Regions from separate parts of the Rhodococcus sp. 1R11 genome, predicted to be linked through region 1. Evidence: predicted binding sites of a transcription regulator. Region 1 holds the regulator's gene; each other region holds the start of a gene.
What was found. Region 1 encodes LexA, which represses DNA repair genes until DNA is damaged. Its sites were predicted from a motif close to CGAACANNTGTTCG; they were not measured.
Positions count from the first base shown of each region.

Region 2: the regulator LexA is predicted to act here: its motif matches at 4,237-4,250, upstream of E4P29_RS04055 (CoA transferase subunit A).
Region 3: the regulator LexA is predicted to act here: its motif matches at 1,994-2,007, upstream of E4P29_RS20950 (HNH endonuclease signature motif containing protein).
Region 4: the regulator LexA is predicted to act here: its motif matches at 4,459-4,472, upstream of cofD (2-phospho-L-lactate transferase).

Region 1 is NZ_SPNG01000004.1:414,762-422,677, forward strand. Features, by position in the region: gene E4P29_RS09915 (solute carrier family 23 protein) at 1-1,225, shown strand, start outside; gene E4P29_RS09920 (acyl-CoA dehydrogenase family protein) at 1,378-2,520, shown strand; gene lexA (transcriptional repressor LexA) at 2,601-3,284, opposite strand; gene E4P29_RS09930 (hypothetical protein) at 3,684-4,073, shown strand; gene nrdR (transcriptional regulator NrdR) at 4,173-4,637, shown strand; gene hrpA (ATP-dependent RNA helicase HrpA) at 4,650-7,916, opposite strand, start outside.
Region 2 is NZ_SPNG01000002.1:168,370-176,285, reverse strand. Features, by position in the region: gene malQ (4-alpha-glucanotransferase) at 1-1,909, shown strand, start outside; gene fdhD (formate dehydrogenase accessory sulfurtransferase FdhD) at 1,970-2,815, shown strand; gene E4P29_RS04060 (CoA transferase subunit B) at 2,792-3,439, opposite strand; gene E4P29_RS04055 (CoA transferase subunit A) at 3,436-4,185, opposite strand; gene pcaH (protocatechuate 3,4-dioxygenase subunit beta) at 4,295-5,011, shown strand; gene pcaG (protocatechuate 3,4-dioxygenase subunit alpha) at 5,004-5,642, shown strand; gene pcaB (3-carboxy-cis,cis-muconate cycloisomerase) at 5,685-7,031, shown strand; gene pcaD (3-oxoadipate enol-lactonase) at 7,031-7,916, shown strand, end outside.
Region 3 is NZ_SPNG01000013.1:60,702-68,617, reverse strand. Features, by position in the region: gene E4P29_RS20965 (DUF6764 family protein) at 189-743, shown strand; gene E4P29_RS20960 (SDR family oxidoreductase) at 770-1,528, opposite strand; gene E4P29_RS20955 (helix-turn-helix domain-containing protein) at 1,600-1,923, shown strand; gene E4P29_RS20950 (HNH endonuclease signature motif containing protein) at 2,038-3,942, shown strand; gene E4P29_RS20945 (HAMP domain-containing protein) at 4,019-4,972, shown strand; gene E4P29_RS20940 (SDR family oxidoreductase) at 5,012-5,737, shown strand; gene E4P29_RS20935 (metallophosphoesterase) at 5,756-6,256, opposite strand; gene E4P29_RS20930 (error-prone DNA polymerase) at 6,312-7,916, opposite strand, start outside.
Region 4 is NZ_SPNG01000004.1:12,235-20,150, reverse strand. Features, by position in the region: gene E4P29_RS08025 (tobH protein) at 1-1,030, opposite strand, end outside; gene E4P29_RS08020 (phosphomannomutase/phosphoglucomutase) at 1,102-2,484, opposite strand; gene E4P29_RS08015 (DUF3499 domain-containing protein) at 2,701-3,111, opposite strand; gene E4P29_RS08010 (metallopeptidase family protein) at 3,184-3,669, shown strand; gene E4P29_RS08005 (WhiB family transcriptional regulator) at 3,731-3,964, opposite strand; gene cofD (2-phospho-L-lactate transferase) at 4,728-5,717, shown strand; gene E4P29_RS07995 (coenzyme F420-0:L-glutamate ligase) at 5,741-7,093, shown strand; gene E4P29_RS07990 (NUDIX domain-containing protein) at 7,100-7,648, shown strand; gene E4P29_RS07985 (NDP-sugar synthase) at 7,688-7,916, opposite strand, start outside.

The DNA.
Region 1 (7,916 bases):
GGCCGGGGCGGTGGTGGCACCGGACGAACGCTTGTCGTGGCCACGCACTGTCGGCATCGGGATGCAGCACGTCGTCGCGATGTTCGGGGCCACACTGTTGGTTCCGACCATCACCGGGTTTCCGGTCTCGACGACGCTGCTCTTCTCGGGCATCGGTACTGCGCTCTTCTTGATCATCACACGCGGGCGGGTACCGAGCTACCTCGGGTCGTCGTTCGCCTTCCTGGCCCCGCTCGGTGCGACCGCAGCCGACGGACCCGCCGCGCAGCTCGGTGCCGTTCTGTGTGTCGGCGTCGTGCTGGCTGCAATCGGCTTCGTCGTGAAGTTCGCCGGAGCGCGGGTGCTCGACGCAGCGATGCCGCCCGTCGTCACCGGTGCGGTGGTCGTATTGATCGGGCTCAATCTGGCCCCTGCCGCGACGACCTCGTTCGAAGCGCAACCGCTCGTCGCGGCCGTCACCCTGGCGGCGATTCTCCTCGCGACGGCCGTCGGTCCCGGACTGGTGGGCCGACTCGGGATCCTGCTCGGTGTCGTCGTGGGCTGGGTATTCGCCGCCGTCACCGGTGGTATCGCGCAACCACGACTCGACGCGCTGAGCGCCGCGAGCTGGGTCGGGCTACCCGAGTTCCGTGGCCCGTCGTTCGAGCTGTCGGTGATCCTGGTAGCACTGCCGGTGGTGATTGTCCTCGTCGCCGAGAACGTCGGACACGTCAAAGCCGTCGCGGCGATGACCGGAAAGAACCTCGACGACGTGGCCGGTGACGCTCTGATCGCCGATGGGTTGGCCACCACCCTCGCCGGGGCCGCTGGTGGATCGGGAACCACCACGTACGCCGAGAACATCGGTGTCATGGCCGCTACCCGCGTGTACTCGACCGCCGCCTACTGGGTTGCCGCGATCACCGCGATCGTGTTGGCGTTCTCGCCCAAGTTCGGTGCGCTGATCTTCACCGTCCCGGACGGTGTGATCGGGGGAGCGACACTCGTGCTCTACGGACTCATCGGACTGCTCGGCGTTCGAATCTGGACCGATGCCAAAGTGGATTTCACCGATCCGGTGAACCTCACCGTCGTCGCAGCAGCACTCGTCGCCGGCATCGGCGACCTGACGCTCTCCGTCGGATCGGTCGAACTCGGTGGAATCGCTTGGGGATCGCTGGGCATCCTCGTCGGATACCCGATCGTCTCGGCGCTGGCCCGAGGCAGAACGAATGGACGACGCTAGCAGGGGCGGTCACGGATCGCGCACGTTTTGGTCATCGACCCTCGGTACACCGCAAACGTACTGTTGAACCGTGACGTCAGTCGCACCGACGACCGCGCTGTGACCCCCCTTCTCGCGGTCGACGACGGTGCGCACCGAACAAGGAGATCTGCGTGGAACGCACACTTTTCGAGCCCGAGCACGAGCTGTTCCGGGAGTCGTACCGGAAGTTTCTCGAACAGCACGTAGCCCCCAATCACGCGAAGTGGGAAGAGCAGAACATCGTCGACCGCGGCGTCTGGGTCGAGGCCGGCAAGCAGGGCTTCCTCGGAACTGCCGCACCGGAGGAGTTCGGCGGTGGCGGCGTCAAGGACTTCCGCTACAACGCCATCGTCACCGAGGAAACCACCCGCGGCGGCTACAGCGGCATCGGCTTCACTCTGCACAACGACGTCGTCGCGCCGTACTTCATCGAGTTGGCCAACGACGAGCAGAAGCAGCGCTGGCTTCCCGGATTCTGCTCCGGTGAGCTGATCACCGCGATCGCCATGACCGAGCCGGGCACCGGCAGCGACCTACAGGGGATCAAGACCAAGGCCGTTCGGGACGGCGACGACTGGGTATTGAACGGATCGAAGACGTTCATCACCAACGGCATCAATGCCGATTTGATCGTCGTCGTAGCGTGCACCGACCCCGAGAAGGGTGCCCAGGGCTTCAGCTTGCTGGTCGTAGAGCGCGACATGCCCGGTTTCGAGCGTGGCCGCAACCTGGACAAGATCGGCATGAAGGCCCAGGACACCGCGGAACTCAGCTTTACCGACGTTCGGGTTCCGGCCGCCAACCTGCTCGGCGAAGAAGGCATGGGCTTCATCTACCTGATGCAGAACTTGCCTCAGGAGCGCCTCTCGATTGCCGTCGTCGCGGCTGCGGCCATGGAATCGGCACTGGAGATGACCATCCAGTACTGCCGCGATCGCAAGGCATTCGGTAAGTCGATCGGAAAGTTCCAGAACACGCGATTCGTGTTGGCGGAGCTGGCTACCGAAACCACCGCTACCCGCATCATGGTCGACAAGTTCATCGAACTGCTCAACGACGGCAAGCTGACCGTGCAGGAAGCCGCCATGGCGAAGTGGTGGACCACCGAGAACCAGGTCAAGCTCATCGACCGATGCCTCCAGCTGCACGGCGGCTACGGTTACATGAAGGAATACCCGATTGCCAAGGCTTACATGGATTCTCGGGTACAGACCATCTACGGCGGCACCACGGAGATCATGAAGGAGATCATCGGTCGTGGACTGAATCTCTGATTCTGCCGATCGTTCGGAACCGACGAGAAGGGCCGCAGCACCTGTGCTGCGGCCCTTCTTTCGTTGTGTCCGAACAGAGTTCAGAGCTTGCGCATCACGGTGACGACCTTGCCGAGAATCGCGGCATTGTTACCCGGGATCGGCTCGAACAATGGGTTGTGCGGCATGAGCCACACCTCACCCTTGGAACGCTTGAACGTCTTGACGGTGGCCTCGCCCTCGATCATCGCTGCCACGATGTCGCCGTTGTCGGCCACGGACTGTTGACGCACCACCACCCAGTCGCCATCGCAGATGGCCGCGTCGATCATGGACTCGCCGACCACCTTGAGCAAGAACAGTGATCCCTGACCGACCAACTCGCGGGGGAGTGGGAACACGTCCTCGACGGCTTCCTCGGCCAGAATCGGACCACCCGCGGCGATCCGGCCGAGAACCGGCACGAACGTCGGCGTCGGCAACCGATCCTGCTCGTTGGACGCTGCCGAACCGTCCACCGCTGCCGCGGCCTGATCTGCCTGCACCTCGTCCAGTCCACGGACGTCGACCGCGCGAGGGCGGTTGGCATCGCGCCGCAGGAACCCTTTGCGCTCGAGGGTACGAAGCTGATGAGCGACGGACGACGTCGACGTCAGGCCCACGGCATCGCCGATCTCTCGAATACTGGGTGGGTATCCGCGCTCGGTGACCGAGGCCCGGATGACCTCCAACACTTTCCGTTGGCGCTCGGTGAGCCCTGCGCTGATGTCGGTGCCGACCTCCATGGCCTTCGGGGTCGGCTCGGCGGCCGGCTTTCCGGCCGCAGCCTTGCCGACCGTCGAGGATCCGGCTCGCGCGGAACCAGCTTTCGTGGAACCCGTCGTACTGGAACCGGTGATGGACCTCGTCGAGGTCTCGTCCTTCATGCTGTCGGCCTCCTGCTGATGCGGCTGGATTCGGTCTACGCGGTATCGATCCACGCGGACTGGAGTTGATGATGTCGACTCGTGTGGCGTGTGGTTTCTGACACGAATCTAGCGTGTATCAGCTGTTGAATCAAACATCTGTTCGACTCGTGTCGCGTTTTCTACAGACTTTGTCGGAGGCGCGTGATAGAACTTCGAACAAGCGTCCATCGAACGCCTGATCGAACAATCGATCCAACGAGCGAAGACGAGGTTCCGATGACCATCACCACCGATCGTCCCACCACTGCCGGTATGCGTTCGCGATCCGGTGTCGTCGAGCGTCGTCGGCGGTCGCGGCCCGTGCTGCAGAACCACGGGCGTCGGACGCAGAACGGCCCGTGCTTGCCCGTCCTGGACGAGTCCTGGACCGACGTGACCGATCGCGAGATGGCGGATCGAGACTTCGACGACACCTCGGCTCATTTCGCGAACCAGACCGTGCGCCCACGCTCTCTGGTTCTGTGGATGTTGGCTGTGGTCGTCGTGGCCGGCGGTCTGCTCGGCATCGCGAATCTGCGCGCGACCACACCCGACGCGGCCACTCAGCCTGCCGGCGCGGTCATGGTGCACGACGGAGCGCTCGTCGAGTACGCACCCAGCAGATGACCACCGGCACCATGGTGCCCAGCGTGGCTGAGTATCCTCGAAGACTGCCCCGACGCGCACGTTCGTCGTCGGAGTATCGGCTACGACGGAGGCTCCCTCATGCATTGCCCGTTCTGCAGGCACCCCGACTCACGCGTGGTGGATTCGCGTGAAATGGACGAGGGTCAGGCAATACGGCGACGCCGGTCCTGCCCCGAGTGCGGTCGTCGCTTCACCACCGTGGAGGCTGCTGTGCTCGCCGTCGTGAAGCGCAGCGGTGTGACCGAGCCGTTCAGTCGGGAGAAGGTCGTCAAAGGCGTTCGTCGCGCCTGCCAGGGCAGAGACGTCGACAACGACGCGCTGAACCTGCTGGCTCAGCAAGTCGAAGACAACATCCGCGCGGCCGGTTCGGCGGAGATTCCCAGCAACGAAGTGGGCCTGGCCATTCTCGGACCGCTACGCGATCTCGACGAAGTGGCCTACCTTCGTTTCGCATCGGTCTACCGCTCGTTCAGTTCGGCCGAGGACTTCGAGAAGGAAATTCACGAACTCCGCAAACATCGAGAGTCCGCCGACGTCGAGTGAACCGCGGGCCGATCAGCGAGACTGATCGGCGATCGCCTTCTCGATGCGCTTCTCCGATACCGGATACGCAGTACGAACTCCCTGGGCGAAGAGCCCCACCCGCAGTTCCTCGATCATCCAGAACAGCTCCTGCACACCCGAGCTGTTCTTCCTGCTTTCCGGAAGCGAATCCAACAGCCGCCCGTACGAGCCGTACACCCGGTCGAGAACGTCCATCGCCGCAGCGTCGCGGCCCGCGCTGCTCGGCAGAGTGGACAGCCTCTTGGTCGCCGCAGCGAGATAGCGTGGCAGATCGGCCAACCGTCGAGAACCGAACTCGGTGACGAAACCGCGAAAGATCAGGCCATCGAGCTGTTCTCGGACATCGTCGGCGGGCTCACCCGATGCGTTCTGCAACTGGGACGACAGAGCCAACGCGGCCGTCAGAACCGGTCGAACCAGAGCGAGAACAGCAGCAGTACGCCGCGGAACCTCTGCGTCCACCAGTGCCCTGAGCTTGTCGAACTCGGCCGGATCGCGAACCGGTCCGCCGTGCGCGTCCATCGCTTCTTCCACAGCGAGCGCACGGCATTCCTCGAGCAGCGCATCGACGCCGCCGTACGGGTTCTGGCCGAGCGCAAGACGTTCGGCGGTCGGCAGCCCGGCCAGCAGGGCTTTCGTTCCCTTCGGTGCCGTGGCGAGCAGCAGAGTACGGGTGCCCGCGCGCATGGCTGTGCGTTGCTGGGCGGGGGTGCTGAGCACTCGCACCGCCACGCCCGAACCCTCGGGCACCAACGCCGGGTACCCGGTGACCTTCTGTCCGCCCACGTCTCGGGTGACCGTGGGCTCCAAGCGGCCCAACGTGCCCGAGGTCCACGCCAGCGTCGGGGCGCGCTCCGCGTCGCCGACCGCACGTGCGACCTGACGGCCGACCTCGCCGGCCAGACCAGCGCGCAACGCGGTCAGATCCTTGTTGCTGCCGAGCACCGTCCCGGACGGGTCGACCGCGGCGAACGTCATTCGAAGGTGATCGGGTAGCGCCGCAGTGTCGAAGTCCTTGGCGGTGATGTGGCATTGTGCGGCCCGCGAGAGTTCGCGGGCCAGAGCCGTCACGAGTGTTTCGGCCCGAGGTTTCATCACTGCCAACGCTGCCGCAGCGAAGTCCGGAGCCGGGACCACATTGCGTCGCAATGCCTTCGGTAGCGTCTTGATCAATGCGGTGACGAGCTCGGCGCGCATCCCCGGCACCAGCCAGTCGAAGCCGACCGGCTGTACCTGAGCGAGCAGTGCGATGGGAATCCGCGCGGTGACGCCATCAGCGGCCGTGCCGGGCTCGAATTGATACGTCAGTGGGAATTGAATTTCACCCTGTCGCCACGCGTCCGGATACGCACCCGTCAGTACCGACGCGGCGTCCGAGTTGACGACGGTGTCCGTAGTGAAGTCGAGCAGGGACGGATCTTGCCGGCGGGCCTTCTTCCACCAGGTGTCGAAGTGTCGCGCAGACACGGCTTCCGGGGCGATGCGGGCGTCGTAGAAATCGAACAGCGCGTCGTCGTCGACGACGATGTCCCGTCGCCGAGCACGATGTTCGAGCTCGCCGACGTCGTCGAGCAGAGCCCTGTTCTTGTGAAAGAACCCGTGTTGGGTCTTCCATTCGCCCTGAACCAGTGCATGCCTGATGAAGAGCTCGCGAGACGCCTCGGGATCGATGCGGTGATAGTTGACCGGGCGCTGCGTCACCAACGGAATGCCGTACAACGTCACCCGTTCGTAGGCCAGCGCCGATTCGCGTTTGATCGACCAGTGTGGTTCGGAATACGTGCGTTTGACCAGATGTGGTGCCAACCGTTCGGCCCATTCCGGTTCGATGCGGGCGGCCATCCGGCCCCACAGTCGTCCGGTCTCGACCAGTTCTGCAGCCATGACCCAGCGCGGTGGCTTCTTGAACAGGCCCGACCCGGGGAAGATCGCGAAATGTGCTCCGCGGGCACCCAGAAATTCACGCTTGTCGCCCTCTCTGAGGCCGACGTGCGAGAGCAGGCCGGACAGCAGGGACTGATGCAGTGCGTTCTCGCTCGACTCTGCGTCGGGCACCGTCCATCCGAGGCCGCGAGTGATCTGGCGGAGTTGTCCGTGCAGGTCCTGCCACTCGCGGATCCGCAGGTAGTGCAGGAACTCGGTGCGGCACATGCGTCGGAACTGGTTGGAAGACAGCTCGTCTCGCTGCTGCCGCAGATACTTCCACAGCTGCACGTACGCCAGGAAGTCCGAATTCTCGACGGCGAAACGGGCATGCTTCTCGTCTGCAGCCTGTTGGTGTTCGGCGGGACGCTCGCGCACGTCCTGAATCGACAACGCCGCCACCACCACCAGCGCGTCACGCAGCGATCCGTTGCCGTTGGCCTCGACCAACATTCGTGCCATTCGAGGATCGACAGGAAGGGCGGACAGTTCGCGGCCGATCGGGGTGAGCTCGGCAGTACCGTCCTTGGTGGCCGGCTTCAGTGCTCCGAGTTCTTCCAGCAAGCCGATACCGTCGCGGATGCTGCGTGGATCCGGCGGCTCGACGAACGGAAACGCGTCGATCTTGCCCAATCCGAGCGCGGTCATCTGCAGAATGACCGAGGCCAGATTGGTGCGCAGAATCTCCGGCTCGGTGAACTGCGGACGAGACTCGAAATCTTCCTCCGAGTACAACCGGATACAGATGCCGTCGGCGACGCGTCCGCAGCGACCCGCACGCTGGCGCGCCGACGCCTGTGAAATCGGTTCGATGGGCAGCCGCTGCACCTTGGTGCGCAACGAGTATCGAGAGATGCGCGCGGTGCCCGGGTCCACGACGTAGCGGATGCCGGGGACCGTCAGCGACGTTTCCGCCACGTTCGTCGACAGCACGACCCGGCGTCCCGAGTGCGGCGAGAACACCCGATGCTGTTCGGCGGCAGAGAGTCTGGCGTACAGCGGCACGATCTCGGTGTTGCGGAGATTGCGATCGGCCAGCGCATCCGCGGTATCGCGAATTTCTCGTTCACCGGACAGGAACACCAAGATGTCGCCGTCACCCTCGGCCATCAGCTCGTCGACGGCCTGGCAGGTGGCATCCACGGGATCGAGGTCGATCGTCGTTTCTCCCGCGTCGACCGTCAGGGGGCGGTACCGCATCTCGACCGGGAACGTGCGGCCGGATACCTCGATGATCGGTGCGGCGACCCCGTCGCGTGCGAAGTGTTGCGCGAATCGCTCCGGATCGATGGTCGCCGACGTGATGACGATCTTCAGATCGGGTCGCCGGGGGAG
Region 2 (7,916 bases), on a different contig from region 1:
TGCGATCGTGTGGGTGCATGTGCCACACGGCAATCCGGTGGAGGTGTCGATGGTGTCCGAGGACGGCGACGCCATCGAGGTACCGCAGGCCGACGTCTGGGTCGATCCACGCGAGGTGGACGGACGGCTGATCGGACGTGCCACGTTCGTGGTGCCCGGCGATGCCCCGCTCGGATGGCACAGCCTCACCGCGACGACGATCGGTGAGGACAACACCGTCCGAACCTCGGACACGGTCGTCGTGGTCACACCGAAGTCGTTGTCGCCCAACGCCGAACTTGCCGACAGGCAACGTACGGGTCTGCTGGCACAGCTGTATTCGGTGCGCTCGACGCGTTCGTGGGGCATCGGTGATCTCGCCGACCTCGAGGACATGGTCGACATCGCCGGCCGCGTGCATGGATTCGATTATCTGCTGGTCAATCCGCTGCACGCCGACCGGCCGACGACGCCCGTGGAGGCCTCTCCGTATCTACCGACCACGCGACGCTTCTTCAACCCGTTGTACATCCGAGTCGAGAACATTCGAGAGACGGCGCTGCTCTCGCCCAAGCAGTTCGGCAAGATCCAGGACGCCGCAGCTCGATTCGACAAGACGAACGTTCGCACCAAGAAGCTGAACCGGGACGCAACGTTCAAGGCCAAGCTCCGCGCCCTCGAACGCGTCCACAAGGTCGAGCGCAGTCCGGCCCGCGAGTCCGCATTCCGGGCGTTCGTCGACCGCGAGGGCACCGGCCTGAGGGATTTTGCGGTGTGGAGCGCGCTGGCGGAAAAGTTCGGCCCGAAGGATCCCGCATGGACCGATCGCGCAGCGCACCCGCGCACCGATTTCGTCCTCGAACAACGCGCGAAGCTGGCCGGGCGCATCGACTTTCACATGTGGCTGCAGTGGATCTGTGACGAGCAATTGGCCGCCGCCCAGCGAGCCGCGCTCGACGCCGGGATGGATATCGGTGTCATGCACGACCTCGCGGTGGGAGTCGCCCGCGGCGGGGCCGATGCGTGGACGCTCGGCGACGTGCTGGTGTCCGGCGTCACCGTGGGAGCGCCGCCGGACAACTTCAACCAGCAGGGCCAGAACTGGAATCAACCACCCTGGGATCCGGACCGACTGCGCGAGATGGCCTACGTCCCGTACAGAGACATGCTGCGCACGATTCTGCGTCACGCCGGAGGCATCCGCGTCGACCACATCCTGGGCTTGTTCCGGTTGTGGTGGATTCCGCAGGAGGCCGAGAACGCCGGCGGCGGAACGTATGTCGAATACGACCACGAGGCGCTGATCGGCATCCTCGCCCTCGAAGCCGAGCGCGCGGGTGCGGTGGTGGTCGGCGAGGACCTCGGGGTGTTCGAGCCCATGGTGCAGGAATACCTCACCGAGCGCGGAATCTTCGGCACCTCCATCCTCTGGTTCGAGGCCGATGATTCCGGACCCATCCCGCCCGAGGACTACCGGACTCTGTGCCTGACGTCGGTGACGACGCACGATCTGCCTCCCACCGCTGGGTACCTCGAGGGCGAGCACATCGAACTGCGGTCCCGACTCGGCCTGCTCGAGCGCGACATCGATGCGGAAAAGGAAGTGGATTCCCGTGCGCGAGAGGCGGTTCTGGACCTGGCCCGCACCCGCGGATTACTCGCCGCCGATGCCGACAACCACGAGACCGTCGAGGCGTTGCACCGGTTGGTCCAGCGCAGCCCGTCACTGCTGATCGGCGTCGCTCTCGTCGACGCGGTCGGTGAGCATCGCATTCAGAATCAACCAGGTACGGACGAGAACCAGTACGGCAACTGGAAGGTCCCGCTCGCCGACTCCGACGGCTCGGCAGTACTGGTCGACGACCTCGCCGAACACCCCAGATTGGTATCGCTCGTGCGGGCAATGGCAACCGAGTCGTCGGACCGATGACACGAGGGTCCACAATCGAGGTATGAGCTTTCGACGCCGCCGCGTATCGAGTCGGCACTGATGGGCCGGATCACCGCTCGCAGACCCGTCGTCCGACTACGCGGAGATCACCGAGTCGACCGCCCCGACACCTTGGTGGTGGAGGAGCCGATGGAACTGCGCGTCGACGGCAGAGCCCTTGCCGTCACGATGCGTACGCCGGGCCACGACGTCGAGCTGGCCCACGGTTTTCTGCTGACAGAAGGCGTCATCGCGTCGCGTGCCGATATCGCGGCGGCGCGGTACTGCGACGGCGTCGACGACGAGGGCGCGAACACGTACAACGTCCTGGACGTCACGCTGGCACCGGGCGTGGCAGCCCCCGAGACCGGGGTGGAACGCAATTTCTACACGACCTCGTCGTGCGGTGTCTGCGGCAAGGGATCGCTCGACGCAATTCGGCTGCGCACCAAGCATTCTCCTGCCGACGACGACGTCGTGGTGACGTCCGATACCCTCGCCGGGTTACCGGACACCCTGCGCGCAGCGCAGAAGGTCTTCGACACCACGGGCGGCTTGCACGCTGCGGCGCTGTTCACTGCGGACGGCGACATGCTCGTCCTCCGCGAGGACGTCGGGCGCCACAACGCGGTGGACAAAGTCGTCGGCTGGGCCACCGAGCAGGATCGAGTTCCGCTTCGCGGCACGATATTGATGGTCAGTGGCCGTGCCTCGTTCGAGCTGGCACAGAAGGCGGTGATGGCCGGAATTCCGATACTTGCTGCGGTGTCCGCACCGTCGTCTCTCGCGGTCGATCTCGCGACCGAATCAGGACTGACGGTGATCGGCTTTCTCCGCGGCCGGTCGATGAACATCTACTCCCGTGCCGACCGCGTCCTGATGTCAGAGAGCAGCGTCGACGAGTAGGTCGGCCGCGGTGGCGTTCCGGACCTCGTCGACCGAGATTCCCGGCGCGGTCTCCACGAGCCGCAGTCCGTCGACGGTGACATCCAGTACCGCCATGTCCGAGATGATTCTGTGCACGCAGCCTTTCCCGGTCAGTGGCAGAGTGCAGGACTGCAAAATCTTCGGTTCACCCTTGCGGGAGACGTGCTCCATCATGACGATCACGCGGCGCGCGCCGTGCACCAGATCCATGGCACCGCCCATTCCCTTGACCATGTGCCCGGGGATCATCCAGTTCGCGAGGTCCCCGGTGGCGCTGACCTGCATCGCACCGAGCACGGCGACGTCGACCTGGCCGCCGCGGATCATTCCGAACGACTGCGACGAGTCGAAGTAGGACGAGCCGGGCAACACGGTGATGGTTTCCTTGCCCGCGTTGATGATCTCGGGATCGAGTTCGTCCTCGGTGGGATAGGGGCCGACTCCGAGCACGCCGTTCTCGGAATGGAGAATCACCGAGACGTCGGTCGGAATGTAGTTGGGCACCAGTGTCGGCATGCCGATTCCGAGGTTGACGTACTGCCCGTCGCCGAGCTCCTGCGCCACCCGAGCGGCCATCTGTTCGCGGGTCATCTTTTCGCTCATGCTCGTACCGTCCTCTGCTCGATGCCGACCTCGACCGGGCCGACGTGCACGACCCGCTGCACATGGATGCCCGGGGTGTGCACCTCGTCCGGACCGATCTCCCCCGGCTCGACCAGGTGCTCGACCTGCGCCACGGTGATCCGACCCGATGCGGCGGCGGGTGGATTGAAGTTTCGTGCGCTGGCGTGGAACACCAGGTTGCCGTGCCTGTCGCCCTTCCAGGCGTGGACCAGGGCGTAGTCGGCGACGATGCCGCGCTCCATCACGTAGGTGATCCCGTCGAAGTTCCGGGTCTCCTTGGGCGGACTCGCCACGGCGATGCCGCCGCTGCCGTCGTAGCGCAGCGGCAAACCGCCGTCGGCCACCTGCGTCCCCACGCCCGCTGGGGTGAAGAACGCCGGAATGCCGGCACCGCCGGCTCGCAGCCGCTCGGCGAGGGTGCCCTGCGGGGTCAGCTCCACCTCCAGTTCACCACCGAGGTACTGCCGGGCGAATTCCTTGTTCGATCCGACGTACGAACTGATCGTGCGCCGAATACGGTGGTGCGCCAGTAGCACTCCCAGACCGAAGCCGTCGGTCCCACAGTTGTTGCTGATGGTCTCGAGGTCCGTTGCTCCTTGCTCGAGCACAGCGGCGATCAGGATCTCCGGCACTCCCACCAGCCCGAACCCGCCCACTGCGATCGACGACCCGTCGGGGATGTCCGCTACCGCTTCTGTGGCACTGGCCACGACTTTGTCCAACATGCCAGCGACGGTACCCGACAATGTGCGTGATGTGAACAGGTTGCCACCATGCGAACACCTGTATACGGTGATGAGTGCGCTTGATCACCACGATTGTCAGGAGCTGTCGATGCTTCATCTCCCGCCCGAGTACCGGGACCAGACGGGTGTCCATGCACCACGCGACTTCGCCGAGTACCGGACCACTGCTCTGCGGCATCCGGCGCAGCCGTTGACGCTCCTCCCCCAACGATTGACCGAAATCACCGGTCCGGTTCTGGGCGAGGGACGGGTCACGGCTTCCGACGCCGACCTGACACTTGCGCGAGGTGGTGAAGCTCAGGGTCAACGCATCATCGTTCACGGACGAGTGCTCGACAGCGACGGCAAAGCGATCCCGAACACACTCGTCGAGGTGTGGCAGGCAAACGCAGGCGGACGGTACCGACACTCGGGTGATCGCTGGCCTGCACCTCTAGACCCACATTTCGACGGCGTGGGCCGAGTACTCACCGATGCCGACGGCCGATACCGGTTCACCACGATCAAGCCGGGCGCGTACCCCTGGGGTAATCACCACAACGCATGGCGGCCTGCCCACATTCACTTCTCGCTGTTCGGTCACGCCTTCACCCAGCGGTTGGTGACGCAGATGTACTTCCCCGACGACCCCATGTTCTTCCAGGATCCCATCTACAACGCAGCTCCGGAAGACGCGCGTGCTCGCATGATCAGTACCTTCGATTACGAAGCCACACAGCAGAACTGGGCTCTCGGGTTCAGGTTCGACATCGTTCTGCGCGGACGCAACGCCACCCCGTTCGAGGAGGACGACCACGATGACTGACCCCGAGTTCGCTCCCCGGTACCCGGTGGTGACCGGTGCCGATTTCACCACCGCACCGTTCGGTCAGACGCCCTCTCAGACGGTAGGGCCCTACGTCCACATCGGTCTGCTGTGGCCGGACGGGCAGGACGTGGTGCCTCCCGGCACCGCCGAGGCGATCACCCTCACGTTCACCCTCGTGGACGGGGCTCGTCAACCGGTGTCCGACGCCATGATCGAGACCTGGCAGGCCGACTCCGACGGACGCTTCGACCATCCGGACGATCCACGGGGTGCGGTGGCACCACGTGTCGACGGTTTCCGCGGCTTCGGTCGAGCATTTGCCGATGCACAGGGAACGATGACCATCACGACGATCAAGCCGGGGCCGTTGCCCGCCGAGAACGACCTCGTCGAGGCACCCCATATCGACGTCGGAATCTTTGCCCGCGGAATGCTCGAGCGTGTCGTTACGCGAATGTACTTCCCGGAGGAGATCGAGGCCAACGAACTCGATCCGGTGCTGTCCGCCTTGCCCGCCGACAAACGGGCCCGACTCGTCGCCACCACAGTGGACGGCGGCTACCACCTCGATATCGTCTTACAGAACACCGATCCGGACGGAGACGAGACCCCGTTCTTCGCGCTGTGATGCACGCTCCCGAACTGATCGACGACGAGGCGAAAGAGGACAATGGCTTCCAGTAGAGGGGCACTGTTCGACCCGACATTCGGTAGCGAGGTCATCGCACCGATCGTCGGCGACCGAGGCTGGATTCGGGCGATGTTCGACGTCGAGGCAGCCCTCTCGCGGGCCGCGGCCTCGGTCGGCGTGGTCGATGCGAAGCATGCGGACATCATCACCGCGGTAGCGGCCGAGCTCGGTGAATCTCTGGACATCGCAGAACTCGGAGCGGCTGCAGCGGCCGGTGGGAATCCGGTGATACCACTGGTGAAGGTACTGCGAAACGCGGTGTCCGATCGCGGAGTTCCTGCTGCTGCCGTGCACCCCGGGGCGACCAGCCAGGACGTCATGGACACCGCGTCCATGCTCGTCGCACGTGACGCACTCACGGTCGTCGAGGCGTCGCTCGGTGATGCACATACCGCGGCGCGAGGCCTGGCGCTGGCGCACCGAACCACTCCTATGGTCGCGCGCACCCTCGGCCAGCAGGCGTTACCCACTACTTTCGGGCTGGTTGCCGCCAATTGGGCTGGGGCGCTGCATCGTTCGCTTCACCATCTCGCTGCGGTTCGGCGGTCGTGCTGTGTGCAATACGGAGGTGCCGCCGGAACGATGGCCGCCGTACATCCGCGCGGTCCGGCCATTGCCGCCGCGCTCGCGGACGCCCTCGGTCTGGCACCACAGACTGCGCCCTGGCACACCGACCGCATCACCGTCGCAGATCTGGCGTGCGCGTTGGGTATTGCCGCGGGCTCCATTGCGAAGATCGCCGGCGACATCGTGTCGATGTCCGCCACCGAACTGGCCGAGGTGTCCGAGAACGCGCCGGGAGGTTCGTCGGCAATGCCACACAAGCGCAACCCGATCGCCGCCATCACCGCGCGGGCTGCGGCCCGCCGGGTGCCGGGAGCCGTTGCGACGGTGCTGGCGAACATGGACCACGAGCAGCAGCGCGCCGCTGGACCGTGGCACGCCGAATGGGAAACCGTCACCGATCTGCTACGCCTCACCGGCGGCGGTGCGCATCGTGTTGAGACGAGCCTGACAGGTCTGAATGTGCATCCCGATGCCATGGCGCGCAACCTCCGAGCGACGGGAGGTGCACTTCTCGCCGAACGGGTCACTGCAGCGCTGGCACCGCACACCGAGCGCGCCCGCGACATCGTCACCGACCGATGCGCAACAGGTGCGCCCCTGGACACGGATCCCGCCATCACCGCCTTCTTGACGCCGGCCGCGGTGCGCGAGATGTTGGATCCAGCAGGCTATGTGGGTCACGCACCCGACCTGGTCGACGACATCCTCGCTGCGTGTGCACCGGACACCGAACGCCCCACGGACTCGAAGGACATCTGATGACAGTCACTCTGGCTCACCACCGCACCGAGGGGCCGCACCCCGGTGCGGATACCGTCGTGCTGATCGGCTCGCTCGGCTCGGACCGATCGATGTGGGACCCGCAGGTGGGCGCATTGTCGGCTTCTGTCCACGTGCTGACGGTCGATCTACGTGGGCACGGTCGATCACCGGTACCTCCCGGCCCCTATTCGGTGGCCGATCTCGCCGGAGATGTTCTGACTCTGCTTGATTCACTCGCTCTGGACAGAGTGCACGTGGTCGGGCTCTCCCTCGGCGGTGCCGTCGCTCAATGGATTGCGATTCATCGCCCCGAGCGAGTACGCACTCTGACTCTGCTGTGCACGTCCGCCAAGTTCGGTGAACCCGCTCAGTGGACCGACCGTGCCGCGACCGTCCGTGCCTCGGGGACATCCGCTCTCGCGGACGCCGTACTCGCCCGGTGGTTCACGCCCGAACTCGCCGCCCGCGACAGCGATCTCGTCGAACGGTATCGACGCATGATCGCCGAGACCTCCGACGAGGGCTACGCGGCATGCTGTGAGGCGTTGTCCGAGTGGGATTCTCGCGCGGATCTTGCCAGGATCGCCGCTCCAACACTCGTGATCGCGGGACGACAGGATCCGTCGACCACTCCGGACGATCTGCGCATCATCGCCGATGGCGTTGCAGGATCGACGTTCGTGACACTCGACCCGGCCGCACATCTGGCCAATGTCGAACAGGCCGGCCGCGTCAACGCGGCCATAGCCGCTCACGTCGGAGCGGACGCGTACTCCGCCGGACGGTCGGCGGCCCACGACACCGGCATGTCGGTGCGACGCAGCGTGCTCGGTGATGCCCACGTCGACCGCAGCATCGCAGCGAGGACCGAATTCACGGCCC
Region 3 (7,916 bases), on a different contig from region 1:
CAGTACAAGAGTGGAACGAATCGGGTCGACCGATGCCACAGGGGTCCGAGAAACCGGACTTCTACGACGATTCATCTACCGATGCCATCGGCACCGTTACACAATGTGCGCCGGCTTGCTGCCATGGACCCCTGGAGCGGGGTACCGTGTGCCGCACCGACCCGTTTCGCTCGTGAAGGAGCTTTCTGTTGTTCTCTGTTTCCCTGCCCCGTACGGTTTCTTCCAACTCCTCCTCAGCGCGAACGTCCAGTCGGTTCGGTAGTCGAATCGCCCGCACTGCAGCTATTTTCACCATCGGATCGGGCCTGACGGTGGCTGCCCTCGCCGGCACCGCCACCGCGTCGGCAGCACCGGTCACGTGTGTGTCTCCGCCCTCGGCCAACGACATCCAGGTGAGCGACACAGCGAGCTGCGGAGCCACCTCGAACGGACCCGGAAGCGCCACCGCCGGTGCCGCTGACAGCGGTACTGCCGTCAGCGTCAACGACGGGCCGGGCGCAACCAACACCTACGCCAACGGTTACGGTGTCGCGCTCGGAGCAAGCAAGAACGCGGGCACGGCATACGCGCTCGCACTCGGCGGCGGAATCGCGCACTCGTGGGCAGATGCCGGCCAGACGACTCTCGCCGTCGCAGGTTGGGGATCCGGTGCCACATCCGAGGCACGCGGCGTCGACTGCGTCGGGCCGCTGTCGTTGGCACTGAACCTCACGAGCGGTCAGTTCTGCGTTCTCGGTAGCTGATTCTTCATTCGATCGATCGGAGCCGACTACCCCGACACGGACCCGTCGAGGTAGTCGGCTCCACCGACGTAGACGGTCCGGCCGGACTTCTCGATGGGCCCGATGGCAGCTGCCGTCACAGCCGACGCGAACTCGGCGACGGTCGGGAGCGCGCCCTGTGCGGTTCGCGCCGCAACTGCGTCCGGGTTACGGCGTTCGAGCAAAGTGACCACGATCGTGCCTTCGATCATGTCCCCGGACACCACGACCAATTCGATTCCTCGAGAATCCAACTCGGGAATCATCCCACGTAGGGCATCCTCCCCCGCTCGCTTGCTTGCAGCAACAGGTTCGTATTCGATGGGGACCGGTTTCGTACCGTGAAAATGCGCCTGATGACTGGTGAGGAAGACGATCCGCGAGCCCGGCTTCATCCGGTCGATACTCGCCCAAGCCAGCGCCACTTGCGCGTCGCGATTGATACTCATCGCGTAATCGGGTTCTGCACCGAACTCCAGGCCGCCCGAGGCATTGAGAACCAGAACGTCGATTGCGCCGAACTCGGCAACGATTACGTTCAGCATGGCGTCGATCGCGTCAGCGTCGGTGACGTCGGCACCGACAGCGAGAGCCCTGCCGCCGCCCTCCTCGATCGCGCGCACCACAGCCTCGGCTCGACGTTTCTTCTCGCGGTAGTTCACCGCGACCGCAGCACCGAGTGCACCCAGCTGCAACGCGGTTTCTGCTCCGATTCCACGAGATGCGCCGGTGATCAGCACCGTCTTTCCATCTGCACGTCCGACCATTCGTCCTCGATTCCTCGTACTGCTTCGAATTTCGAACTGCTTTGATTTTCGAACCACTATGATGAGTCGCGATGGAAAGGGCAAATGCATCGCGCCGCGCCATGATGGCCGCGCTCGACCTACTGGGGCAGCGCTGGAACATGCGCATCCTGTTCGAGCTACGCAGCGGACCGCTCGGCTTCCTCGAACTGAGGCGACGCACCGACGACATTTCCTCGAGCGTGCTCGCAACCCGGCTGCGCACTCTGGTCGACGCGCGGGTGCTGACGAAGGACTCCGATGGCTCCTACCGTCTCACCGAGATCGGTGACGAACTCGGACCCGCCCTCGAACCGCTGTGGCAGTGGGCACAGCGATGGAACGAGGACAGCGACCCCACCGTTCGCCGCACCTGAGCAGCCTCAGCACGTGCCGACGGGCACCTTTAGATTCTTGTCGGTGGGTCGAGATAGTCTTCATCCAGTTCGAACACGCGTTCTGAACTGTGGGTCACCGGGGGGTGAAAAAAAATGGCTGCACCAGTGGTGTCGTTGGATGCGTTGACCGCTGCCGCGCGGGAAGAGAACCGGCATGCGGCCCGAAAGATCGCTGCCTGCTACGACTTCCACCTCACTTGTATCGCTCAGGATGCGAAGCATCGGCAGTACAGCCGATACGGACGCACCGAGATGGCACTGGCGTTGAGCTGCTCCGCCACCCTCGCCGAAGCGTACGTGTCCGTCGGCGTGGCACTGCACACTCGACTGCCGCTGGTGAAAACCGCATTCGAGGCCGGCGACATCGACCTCCCCCGCGTACGTACGGTGTGCCGGATCCTCGACAACCTCTCCGACGACATCGTCAAGTCCGTGGAGGGCGACATCGTCGAAGCAGCCCGACGGTCGTCACCGGGCCCGCTCGAGCAGGAGATCTGGGACATTCTGCTGCGCGTCGCGCCCGAGGAAGCAGCAGCACTACGCGAATTCGCGAAGAAGTTCCGCAATGTCTCCTACGCCCCGGCTGGGGAATTGACCCGGATCCGAGCAGAATTGACCGCGCCCGAAGCCGCCGCCGCATGGCAGCTGCTCGAAGAGATGGCCGATACGCTCTGCTCGAAAGACCCCCGCGGCAAACAGGAACGACTGTGTGATGCGTTCATGGCGCGAATGCACGGTGAACCCAGGCTGACATGCCTGTGCCAAGGCGCGGGCTGCCCGAAAAAGGATGCGGCTCTGCCGGATCGTCGGGTGCCGTTGACGATGATCACCGTCGACATCGCCACCCTCATCGGACTGTTGGCGAACCCGGCGTACCTGGCCGGGCACGGTTCCATCGACCCCGATCTGGCACGGGAGTTGGCCCGCAACAGTCAGTGGCAGATCCTGCTCACCGAAGCAGTCACCCTCGCCGAGACACTCGGACTGGCCGTGCAGAACCCGGAAACCGGGGAATGGGAACGAACTCCCGCCGACACCGCAGCCCCTGCTGACACCGCAGCCCAGCCGAGCACGACAGAACCCGAGCCGGCACCTCCGGACTCGGCAGAATCGAATACAGCGGAAACGAATACGCCTGCAGCGCAAACGGATACGGGCACGAGTAGCGCAGTCGCGGACGCCGCACCACCACCACCGCACCCAGGACCGCGTCGCGGCACGGGCCCGGATTCATCTGCATCACAACCTCATTCGACCACCACCGACACCCCACCCGAGCCGACCGCCTATGACGACACCCGGCAACGACGGCGGAATGCCCTGGCCTCCGCTGCAGCCCTGTTCTGTACCCACACCCCCGTCGGCAGGGGCACACGGCACAGCTCTGCCCTCGACCTACCCTCGATGATCCGGTCGAACCGCCGCATCATGCACACACCGACAAGCATCTACCTCGGCAATGCATCCCTCGCCGCGGCACTCGAAGCTGCCATCGCCGCCGACCCCACCCTCGGAACATCCGTTCGACGCGACCCACTCACCGACCGAGCCCTGATCTACAGACCCGACGCCCTCACCACCGCCGCCGTCCGACTCCGCGACCGCCACTGCCGCTTCCCCGGCTGCCACCGCCCCGCGGCACGCTGCCAACTCGACCACGTGATCCCGTTCGACCACGACAACCCCCTCGGCGGCGGCTGGACCACCGTCAACAACCTCCAATGCCTCTGCGAATACCACCACAGCGTCAAAACCGCAGGCTACTGGAAAGCAGTCATGCTCCCCGGCGGCGCGATCCTGTGGACCTCGACATCGAAGACCACGCGGATCACTCTGCCTGCCAACGGAACAGCCGTACCCATCATCGGCAATGACCTCCGCCCGAACATCCCCACCAAGCCCAGACGATCCGGCATCATCGCCTACCTCGACCCACCCGACAACCCGACCCCCGAGCCAGAACCGACCAACGAAGAAGACGAGGAGCCGCCCTTCTGAGTATCGGTGCGCTCTGCAGTGCCTACTCGTGGCAGCCTCCCGAATTCTGGTCGCTGCCGACCGGCATACTCGATCCATGAGGTATTCACGTGCGCACACCCGCCCGAGGGCGCTGTCGTTGCACGGACGGATTCGAGTGTTGACGATGAGCCTGGCCGCGCTCGCCGTTGCTGTCAGCGCTCTGGCGATCTACCTCGTCGCAGAACAGGCGCTTCGCTCACAGATCATCGACCGTGTCGGCCGGAACAGTGATGCGCTGATCGCCAGCGCAGCGTCAGGAGTGCCGGCCGATCTCTTCGGGTTCGGGATCGAGGACACCGAAGGAACCGCAGTCAAAGTGGCGTTGATGACCACCGACGGCACCTTGGTGTCCTCGTCCAACGGCACCTACCCCTTCACCAACTCCGATGGTGGGCTCGACGACCCGGAAAAGGCCGTCACCGAAGGCCGCACCGATCGGTCACTTCGGGAGATTCGTGGCTACTACGTTTCCGCCGAACGCACCGATTCCGGTGAGACCATCATGGTCGCCGAAGCACTCAGCGGTACTTCACCACTGCTCGGCAAACTCACGCTTGCCCTGATCCTCGTCGGGGCGTTTCTCGTCGCGCTCGCTGGTGTGGCGGGCGCAGCCGTCGCTCGCACCGGACTCCGTCCGGTCAGACGGTTGCGCGCCGGCACCGAACGAGTGGCCAGGACGGGTGACTTCGAGCCCATCGACGTCAACGGAGACGACGAACTGGCGTCACTAGCCAACAGTTTCAACGAGATGCTGGCTGCGCTCTCCCGATCGCGCGCACGACAGGGGCAGTTGATAGTCGACGCAGGTGCCGAACTGATGGAACCGTTGACCGCTCTGCGCACCAACATCGATCTGTTGATGTCCCTCGACGGCCCGAATGCCCCGGTCATGCCCGACGAGCAACAGGACCGCCTGCGCGTGGAGGTCATCGAACAGATGGACGTCATCATCGGACTGGTGCACGACTTGGTCGACCATGCCAGGGAGCCCGCACCGACCCAGCAGTGACGGTTAGCTGTCGCCGCCGAGCCCCTCTATTGTCGAACGATGAATGCCCCTTTGACGATCGTGACCGGCGGCAGCCGCGGAATCGGAGCTGCAGTATCTCGGCGTCTCGTGGCCGATGGGCACGACGTCGTGATCGCCTACCGCTCGGATTCTGCGACCGCCGAAGCAGTGGTGAACGATCTATCGAGCGCCGACCGAACGGTCGTCGCGATACGTGCCGACACCACCGATGAGCGGTCGGTGATCGATCTGTTCGCTGCTGCTGCCGAGATCGGCGCTGTCACCGGATTGGTGAACAACGCCGGATCCGCGCGCGCAGTGGGGACCCTGGCGAACAACGACATCGAATCGATCAGGGCAGACTTGGACGTCAACCTGCTCGGCGTCCTGATCTGCTGCAAGTACGCCATACAAGCGATGGCCGACCACGGCGGTGCCATCGTCAACATCTCTTCCGCGGCGGCCACCATCGGAAGTCCCGGTATGTACGTGCACTACGCCGCGGCCAAGGCAGCCGTCGACACCCTGACGGTCGGTCTGTCGAAAGAGCTTGCCACGCTGAACATTCTTGTCAACGCCGTCGCGCCGGGAGTCATCGAGACCGAGTTTCACAAAGACCGTGAGCGACCACGGAAAATGGCGTCGATCATCCCCCTCGGCCGCCCCGGAGTACCCGACGAGATCGCCGGCGCGGTGTCGTGGCTGTTGTCCGAGGACGCGCGATACGCCACCGGAACGGTCGTCAGAGTCGCGGGCGGAATGTGACGGACTTTCGGCTGCCCATCAGCGAGGCGGAAGTCGATGCAGCTCGACGTCTGTCAGCTCGCCGCCATCGGCAACGGCGGTGAGGTAGGTACAGAACGGCTGCCGACGCCGGTCCGTCGGAGATCCAGGGTTGAGCAGCCGTAGACCGTTGTCGGCCGTCGTATCCCACGGAATGTGACTGTGTCCGAACACGAGGACGTCGGTATCGGGATATGCGGCCGCCATCCGGCGCTCGCGTCCTGTCGCGGCTCCGGTCTCGTGGACGACGGTGAAGCGCACGCCGCCGAGTACCACGTCGGCACGTTCGGGCATGACCGCACGCAGTTCGTCGCCGTCGTTGTTTCCCCAGCAGGCGACCAGCGAACGAGATCGCTGCGAGAGTGCCTCGAACGTCGCGAGATTCACCCAATCGCCGGCATGGATCACCACATCGGCGTCGTCGACGGCGGCCCACACCTGATCGGGCAGCACTTTCGCTCGGGTGGGCAGGTGAGTGTCCGCGATGATCAGTAGCTTCACGCCTTCGATTCTGCACCGGCGTTGTGCTCGACGACGCGTGGGCAGGGTGAGCCCATCAGCGAAAGTCCCTCGACCTGGACGCAACTCGCAGATCCATCAATTGCAGATGGTCTGCCACCACGGTCACCGCTCCCTCGGCATTCTGCACTTTGCCGCGAATGAGCAACGCCGGAGCGGTGATTGCGAGTTTGCGGTACTTCGCCCATAATCCCACCGAGCACACGACGTTGACCATGCCGGTTTCGTCTTCGAGGTTGATGAACGTGACGCCTCCCGCGGTTGCCGGACGTTGACGATGCGTCACTGCACCGCCGACGAGAACCCGGTCGCCATCGGGGATCTGCAGCAGCCGATTCGCGGGCACCACGCCGAGGGAATCCAGCCGATCCCGGAAGAACTGAGTGGGGTAGGAATTGGGTGACACTCCCGTGGCCCAGACATCGGCCGACGCCAAATCGAGGTCCGTCATACCCGGCAGCGCAGGCGCTTTCGTCGATGCACCGACGCCGGGGAGCAGACCGGGCCGCTCCCCCGCGGCCGCCCCGGCAGCCCACAACGCCTCTCGACGAGTGATGCCGAAACACCCCAGCGCGCCGGCCGTGGCCAGTGCTTCCGCTTGCGCCACCGACAGTTCGACGCGTCCCGTCAGATCCAGAAACGAGGTGTACGGCCCGTGTGCATCTCGCGCGTCGACAATCTTCTGGGCAAGTGTCGTCCCGATGAACTTCACGTCCGCCAAACCCATGCGGATCTCGAGACCGTCTGCCTCGAGATTTGCATGGCCGAGGCTGGCGTTGACGTCGGCACCGTGCACGACCACGCCGTGCCGTCGGGCATCGGCCACCAGAGACTGAGGTGAGTAGAAGCCCATCGGCTGAGCACGCAGCAAACCGGCACAGAACGCCGCCGGATGGTGCAACTTGAACCACGACGAGTAGAAGACCAACGAGGCGAAGCTCTGCGAATGGCTCTCGGGAAAACCGAAATTAGCGAACGCCGAAAGCTTTTCGTAGATTCGATCCGCGGCTGCACCGGTGATGCCGTGCAGATCACGCATTCCGTCGTAGAACCGTCCACGAAGCAATTCCATCTTCTCCGGCGACCGTTTCGACCCCATGGCTCGACGCAGCTGATCGGCATCGGCGGCACTGAAGCCCGCGACGTCGATGGCCATCTGCATCAGCTGTTCCTGAAACAACGGCACACCGAGAGTTCGATCGAGAGCTTTCTTCAGCGACGGATGATCGAAGGTGACCGGTTCGAGTCCGTTGCGCCGCTTGACGTACGGGTGCACCGAGCCACCTTGGATGGGACCGGGACGAATCAAGGCGACCTCGACGACGAGATCGTAGAAGTTACGCGGCTTGAGCCGCGGAAGAGTGGCCATCTGGGCCCGCGACTCGACCTGGAACACACCGACCGAATCGGCCCGTTGCAGCATCTCGTACACCGCATGTTCGGACAGATCGATCGCGGCGAGGTCGATGTCGATGCCCTTGTGCTCGGCGACCAGGTCGATCATGTAGTGCAGAGCCGAGAGCATCCCGAGCCCGAGCATGTCGAACTTGACCAAACCCACTGCGGCACAATCATCTTTGTCCCATTGGAGCACACTGCGATTCTCCATCGTCGCCCACTCCACCGGGCACACGTCGGCGAT
Region 4 (7,916 bases), 400 kb from region 1:
CCTCGAAACCCGAACCCACGAACTCTCCGCCCGACATCGCCTCACCGGCTTCGGTCAGTATCAGATCGGAATTCGGAACACCGGCGATGCGTCGTTCCGTGAACGCGCGATCGGATTCGGACGCCACGACGAAAATCCGCATCGGCTGCTCCGGAGCCGGTCCGTCGAGCTGCTCGTCATGAAAGATCGAGTCGAATGTGCTTGCCGGACCGGATGATTCGACCATGGACGCACGGATGGACGCGGCGATGACATCGCCGAGCTCACCCGCGGCCACAATGAGACCGGCCACCCGCAGCAACACCTCGCTACCGTGCCGCGCCACCTCGACCGCAGCCGGCCCGGCACCGCTGATCACCACACGTCTACCGCTGAACCCACTGGCAAGAGCTTTGGCAGGGTTGTGGAACACCTCGTTGGACGGGCTGTTGCGCACCGCCTCGGCGTCGAGCAGATCGGCCAATCGAGAAAGGTTGGGCAGCAGCGCCTTCCACGAACCGCCGGAAACCGCACCGAGGACGGCCACGAAGGCGGCAAGGTAGCGCATCAGCGCGTTGTGGTCACGAACGGCTATTCGCGGCGGCAACCACATGACCCTCGCACCGCGCACGGCACGCAAGGGGCCCTCTTCCGGGGCCACGACCACGACCTCGGCACCACGACGCGCGGCCGCATCGACCGATTCGGCCAGACGCGGATCGCCTGCATCGTCGCCGGCCACCACGACGACGTCCAACGGCCCGATCCACGGCGGAGTTCCGGTACTACGGACGAGGGGTACACCCAGATGATTTCCGAGAGCAGCGACAAGGAGAGACGCGGCCCGGCTGCTACGGCCGTCACCGGTCACGATCACCACGCTGCGAGGTCGTAGGTCGGCCAGGCGCGCGAGCACCGACTCTTCGACCGCAGTGGCGACAGCGCGTACTTGCGCACCCGCGAGCGCGGCGCTGCGGAGCGCGCCCTCCCGATCGGCGGCCACGATCGCGCCGGCGTCGTCGAGATCGACCAGAGACGTCACTGCCCTCATGACCTCGGCACCTTCCCTTGCGTCACCGACTCGAAATGCCTGTGTACCCACTAGTGAACTCTAGGTAACCACTATTCCAGTCCGGCGCGAACGACGCTCAATATCTCGGTCGACAACGCGTCGACCTCGGTCCGGGTGCGCGCCTCGACATTGAGTCTGAGCAACGGCTCGGTGTTGGACGCGCGCAAGTTGAACCACGCACCACCCTCGAGGTCGACGGTCACCCCGTCGAGACGGTCGATGCCGGTGGTCCGATCGGCGAACGCGTCGAGCACGGCCTGGGTGCGCTCGGCTGCGTCGTCGACCGTCGAGTTGATCTCACCCGACGCGCTGTACGTCTCGTACGAGGCCATCATCTCCGAGAGCGGCCGATCCTGTGCACCGAGGGCAGCGAGTACGTGCAGCGCGGCGAGCATGCCGGAATCGGCACCCCAGAAATCGCGGAAGTAGTAGTGAGCGGAATGTTCTCCGCCGAAGATCGCACCGGTGTCGGCCATCTGCTGCTTGATGAACGAGTGCCCCACTCGGGTGCGGACCGGCTTCCCACCGAGCTCGGTGACCAGTTCCGGCACCGCACGCGAGGTGATCAGATTGTGAATGATCGTCGCACCGGGCTCCTTGGCCAGTTCGCGTTCTGCCACCAAGCAGGTCACGGCCGACGGCGACACCGGATCGCCCTTCTCGTCGACGACGAAGCACCGGTCAGCGTCTCCGTCGAACGCGAGCCCGATATCGGCACCGGTCTCGACGACGAAGCGCTGCAGATCCACCAGGTTCGCCGGATCCAGTGGGTTGGCCTCGTGATTGGGGAAGCTGCCGTCGAGTTCGAAGAACAACGGTTCGATCGTCACCGGGAGCGGAGCGAACACCGCGGGGACGGTGTGCCCGCCCATGCCGTTGCCCGCGTCGACGGCGATCTTCATGGACCCGATGCCCGAGAGATCGACCAGATCTCGGACGAACCCGGCGTAGTCGGCCAACACGTCTCGCGACGTTGCCGTACCGGCCGGACCGTCGAACTCCGGCACCCCGTCGATCAGTTCCGATTTGATCGTGGCCAGTCCGGTGTCCTGCCCCACCGGCTTGGCACCAGCGCGACACAGCTTGATTCCGTTGTACTTCGCGGGATTGTGGCTTGCGGTGAACATCGCACCGGGGCATTCGAGCAGGCCCGACGCGAAGTAGAGCTGATCGGTCGAGGCGAGACCGATGTGCACGACGTCGAGTCCCTGCGCGGTGACGCCGTCCGCGAAAGCGCGGGACAGGCCCGGCGAGGAATCGCGCATGTCGTGTCCGATGACGACTGTGCGCGCCGCGCCCTTCTCGTCGCGGACCAAACGGGCGAACGATGCACCGACGTCTCGGACGAACGCCTCGTCGATCTGTTCACCTACGACGCCACGGACGTCGTAGGCCTTGATGACGGCGTTGACGGACTCTGCGGTTCGGGCCACGAAGATTCTCCTGATTGTCGGTCGTCCGGTGCCGCACATCGGCGTCGGACATCCAGCGTTGGGTACGGGGCGATCACCACCGAAGCTCGGCAGACCGGCTTGTCCGTTTCGGTACTGATGCAAACCTTGCCAGACGCCCGGTGGACAGGCCAGCCGACCCGTCGTTCGTTCGGGCGAACGCAGCGTCGCATCCGCCGCGGGGTTCCGAGCAGGGGTCTAGGACGTGGGATCGGGTAGCACTCTGAGGTGTCCGCGTCGGCCGGTTCGGACGGCAGGCGCGGCCCGTCGGTCGGTGTCCTGGTGACGAGCGGGCGACCGGTCACCACTGTCTCGCTCCTCGGAGCGCGTTCGGTCCCCTCGACCGGCTTCGCGTACGGCCTCGGCCAGTGCGGTCAGATCGTCCTCGTCGGGGGTCGACGTCGAATAACCACCCTCGTACCGCACGAGCTCCCAGCCCTTGGGTGCCGTGGTTGTCGACGCATGGACCTCGCACAGGTCCCAGGAGTGCGGCTCGTCCACGGTGGCCAGCGGACCGACGACCGCAGTGGAGTCGGAGTAGACGTATGTGAGCGTCGCAACGGCAGAACGGTTGCAACCAGGCCTGCAGCAGCCACGCAGTGATCTCACGAGTGCAGAGTATCCGGTACGTGCAACCGACCGAACGACCGACACACCGGACAGGCGCGATAACCTGCCCCCATGCCTCAGTTCTCTTCCGCGCGCAGGATCACGTCGCGGTCCGTTGCGCGGCACGGCCGCGGAATCCGCGGACCGGTGCTGCCCGAGGACCTACCGGCCCGGCGATCACGTGCAGAGAAGTTCGACCGGCTGGTACTCGACGCGTTCGCGCGCATCGACCACCGGTGGCACGACAAGCTCTCGAAGCTCGACATCGCCGTCGACGACGTGCCCAAGATCAGGGCGTTGGACCCGGAATCGGTCACGTGGCCACCCGAGGTGGTCGCGGAAGGACCGGTACCCCTGTCGCGGCTGGTTCCCGTCGGGATCGACAAGCGCGGAGAGACGACACGCGCCCGTGTGGTGCTGTTCCGGCGTCCGCTCGAGCGGCGCGCGAAGCACCCGGAAGATCTGGAGGACCTACTGTTCGAGGTCCTGGTGGAGCAAGTGGCGACGTACTTGGGAATCGACCCCGACGAGGTGGACCCCGCCAGCGCCGAGCCGTGACTCGGTGTCGGGCCGTGACGCAGTGTCGGCCCGTGGGTGAATCACCCGGAACGCGTTCGGCTCAGCCGATCCCGCGCTTGAGCCGACGACGCTCACGCTCGGACAGACCGCCCCAGATCCCGAATCGCTCGTCGTTGGCGAGAGCGTATTCGAGGCATTCGTCCTTCACCTCGCAACCGAGGCAGATTCGCTTCGCTTCGCGGGTCGAGCCGCCCTTCTCGGGAAAGAAGGCCTCGGGATCGGTCTGAGCGCACAGGGCGCGCTCCTGCCACTGATCCTCGATCTCCTCGAACATCTCGTCGAAACCCGCCACGAGACTGAGGAACGGCTTCGCGGGTGGAACCGATTCCGCCACGAACGGCATCGAATCGGCGTCGTTGTCCGAATCGTCGATATCGACATCATCGACGTCGGGGATCTCGATGTCCTGATCGATTCGCACGGCGTCACTCGAGAGTTCGCTGTCGACCGAATCGTTCGACGGGGTCACGTACGCAGAACCGGCGTCGACGGAGACGCTCGAATCCACGCCGGAATCGGACTCGGTTTGCGGCGCGTCGTCGACAGCGCTGAGGTGTGCAGTGGGTCCGCCCCGCTGATCACGTGTCACGTGCTGGTCATACATCGCTTCCGCCTCCTCACCTGTGGTAGCGCAGATACTTTCGGTCCTCGTAATCTCGAATACCTTGCCCCGCGCCGGTATTCGATCGAGCTGGTACGTCCGAGCCGGCTCTCCACCCGTCCAACTCTCGACCTCTACTCGACGTCCACTCAGGAACGAACAGGAAGGGAACGAGTGTTCGAAACCAGGTTCGCTGCAGTCGAACTCGTGCCGCGAACGCTGAATGACATACCTGTGATTAGACACGTACAGGTGTGTCGCGGTCAAGCCGATCGCACAAATCCAATACCATCCCATGCCCGAAATCGGCTGTCTCCCCGAATCGGAGCGCGTCCTGTGCGTGTCGCGGCGGTTCTCGGGCTCGGATCCCGGCCCCACGGACGGTCCGGGTGGGCGCTCACCCGGACCTGCGGCAACCGCACTAGGCTCGCATGTTGTGAAAGTTACTGTTCTGGTCGGTGGCGTCGGTGGCGCACGGTTCCTCCAGGGGCTCAAATCCCTGTTCGGCGACTCCCTTCTCGGCGACGAACCCGAGAACGAGATCACTGCGGTGGTCAACGTCGGCGACGACGTCTGGATGCACGGCCTTCGCATCTGCCCGGATCTGGATACGTGCATGTACACCCTCGGGAACGGGATCGACACCGAGCGCGGCTGGGGCCGGGTGGCGGAGACATGGAACGCCCGCGACGAGTTGGCCGCGTACGGAGCAGATCCCGACTGGTTCGGGCTCGGCGACAGGGACATCGCCACGCACTTGATCCGCAGTCGCATGCTGCGCACCGGATTTCCGCTGTCGGCCGTCACCGAGGCGCTGTGCAACCGGTGGCAGCCCGGGGTTCGATTGCTGCCGGTCACCGACGACCGCTCGGAAACACACGTCGTGGTCACCGACCCCGACGACCCCAGCGGCGAGCAGCAACGCGCAATCCACTTCCAGGAGTGGTGGGTTCGCTACCGCGCGCAGATTCCCACGCACAGTTTCGCTCATATCGGTGCCGAACAGGCCACTGCTGCACCGGGAGTCGCCGAAGCGATCGCCGAGGCCGACGCGGTGATCCTGGCCCCGTCCAACCCGGTGGTCAGTGTCGGCGCAATTCTTGCCATACCCGGCATCCGCGGCGCACTGCGCACCACCGCCGCCAAGGTCGTCGGCCTGTCCCCGGTGGTGGACGGTAAACCGTTGCGCGGCATGGCAGACGAGTGCCTGTCGGTCATCGGCGTCGAGACGACGGCCGAGGCCGTCGGCCGCCTCTACGGAAGCCGAAGCGGCACCGGCATTCTCGACGCCTGGCTGGTGCACAGCACCGACTCGGCGGTGGTCGACGGAGTCGACGTGCAGTCGATTCCGTTGCTGATGACCGACCCGGAGACCACAGCGGTGATGGCACGCACCGCCCTGCGCGCGGCCGGACTCGAACTGTGACCGCCCCACGCGACGTGGCGTCGATGCCAGAGGCTCCCGGTGACCACGCACCGGGCGGATCGATCGAAATCCTGCCGGTCACCGGACTTCCCGAGTTTCGTCCGGGCGACGATCTCGCCGCAGCGATAGTCGACCGAGCGCCCTGGCTGCGCGACGGAGACGTCCTCGTGGTCACCAGCAAGATCGTCTCCAAGGTCGAGGGACGTCTGGTGCCCGCACCGCAGGACCCCGAGCAGCGGGACGCAGCCCGCCGGGTCCTCGTCGATCAGGAGGCCGTTCGCGTCGTCGCCCGAAAAGGCCGGACGCTCATCACAGAGAACCGCCTCGGCATCGTGCAAGCCGCGTCGGGAATCGACGGGTCCAACGTCGACGGCAGCGAACTGGCGTTGCTCCCGGAGAATCCCGACGCCAGTGCTGCGGCTCTTCGGCAAGCACTGCTCGAGTCGGCTGAAGTCACCGTGGCTGTCGTGATCACCGACACGATGGGCCGGGCCTGGCGGATCGGTCAGACCGATGCCGCGATCGGGTCTGCCGGCCTGGCGGTGGTCCACCGATACGCCGGGGCTGAAGACGGGCAGGGCAACGAACTGATCGTCACCGAAGTCGCGATCGCCGACGAGCTCGCTGCGGCAGGCGATCTCGTGAAGGGCAAGCTGGGTGGTGTTCCGATAGCCGTCGTCCGTGGCCTGTCACCGGTCGACGACGGGTCCACCGCCGCCACCCTGCTGCGCGGCGGCGAGGACGACCTGTTCTGGCTGGGAACCGCCGAGGCACTCGAACGTGGTCGACGCGAGGCCCTGCTTCGCCGACGGTCGGTTCGATCGTTCTCCCCCGATGCAGTAGACCCGGACTCGATTCGGAGCGCCGTCGCGGACGCCCTCACCGCCCCCGCCCCGCATCACACCCACCCCGTCAGATTCGTCTGGATCAGAACACCCGCGGTGCGTCGCCGACTGCTCGAGACCATGCGGGAGCAGTGGCGAGCCGATCTGGCCGGCGACGGACTGACCGAGGACCGCATCGCCGCCAGGCTGAGCCGCGGTGACATTCTGTTCGATGCGCCGGAAATCGTGATTCCGTTCTGTGTGCCGGACGGGGCGCACACCTATCCCGACGAGAGGCGTCGGGCAGCCGAGGACACCATGTTCACCGTGGCGGTCGGTGCCGCCGTTCAGGGTTTGCTCGTCGCCCTGGCCGTTCGCGATCTCGGTAGCTGCTGGATCGGTTCGACGATCTTCGCCGCCGATACCGTCCGCGCCGAGCTCGGCCTGCGTGCGGACTGGAAAGCACTGGGGGCCATCGCAATCGGACATCCTAGTGAACCGCTGACGGTACGAGACCCGGCCGCGCCCGGGTCCCTGCTGGTGGAGCTCTGATCGGCGATGTCCGCTACCTCGCTGTGGCAGTCCGCAGCCCAGACGCTCGACCGATGGGCACCGACCGACTCCAGGGACGAATCCCTTCGGCACACCGTGATCGCCTTTCTGCACAGCAATCCCGACGCGTGTCTTCGCGCCAACGAGGCCGGCCACATCACGGCGTCGTCGCTGGTGCTCGACGCGTCGGGACGGCACGTGCTGTTGACCCTGCATCCCAGGGTGGGCCGGTGGATTCAGCTGGGCGGTCACTGCGAGCCCGAGGACGAGACGGTCGTCGCCGCGGCACTGCGCGAGGCGACCGAAGAATCCGGAATTGCCGATCTGTCGATCGATCCCGAGTTGCTCTCTGCGCACACTCACCCGATCACGTGCTCGCTGGGTAAGCCGACCCGGCACCTGGACCTGCGGTTCCTGGTGCGCGCCCCGGACGGCGCGCGCGCCGTGCGCAGCGAGGAATCGACGGACCTGCGTTGGTGGCCGGTGGACGAACTACCCGACTCGGCCGAGCGCGAGACCATCGACCATCTCGTCGCGCTCGCCGCGCATCGCTGATCGGCCCGGGCGGCCCCGCTCAGCCCCTCGGGACGACGATCAGACGTCGGTGGAGAAGCGCACTCCCCCGTCGGGCAGCTTCACTCCTGGCCATACCCGTGCCCCACGCAGCAACTCGCAACGAGCTCCGATATCGGCACCGTCACCGATGACGGCGTCACGCACGAGTGCCCGCGGTCCGATGCGAGCTCCGAAGCCCAGGATGGACCGTTCGACCACGGCCCCCGCTTCGACGATCGCACCGTCGAACACCACCGCGCCGTCGAGA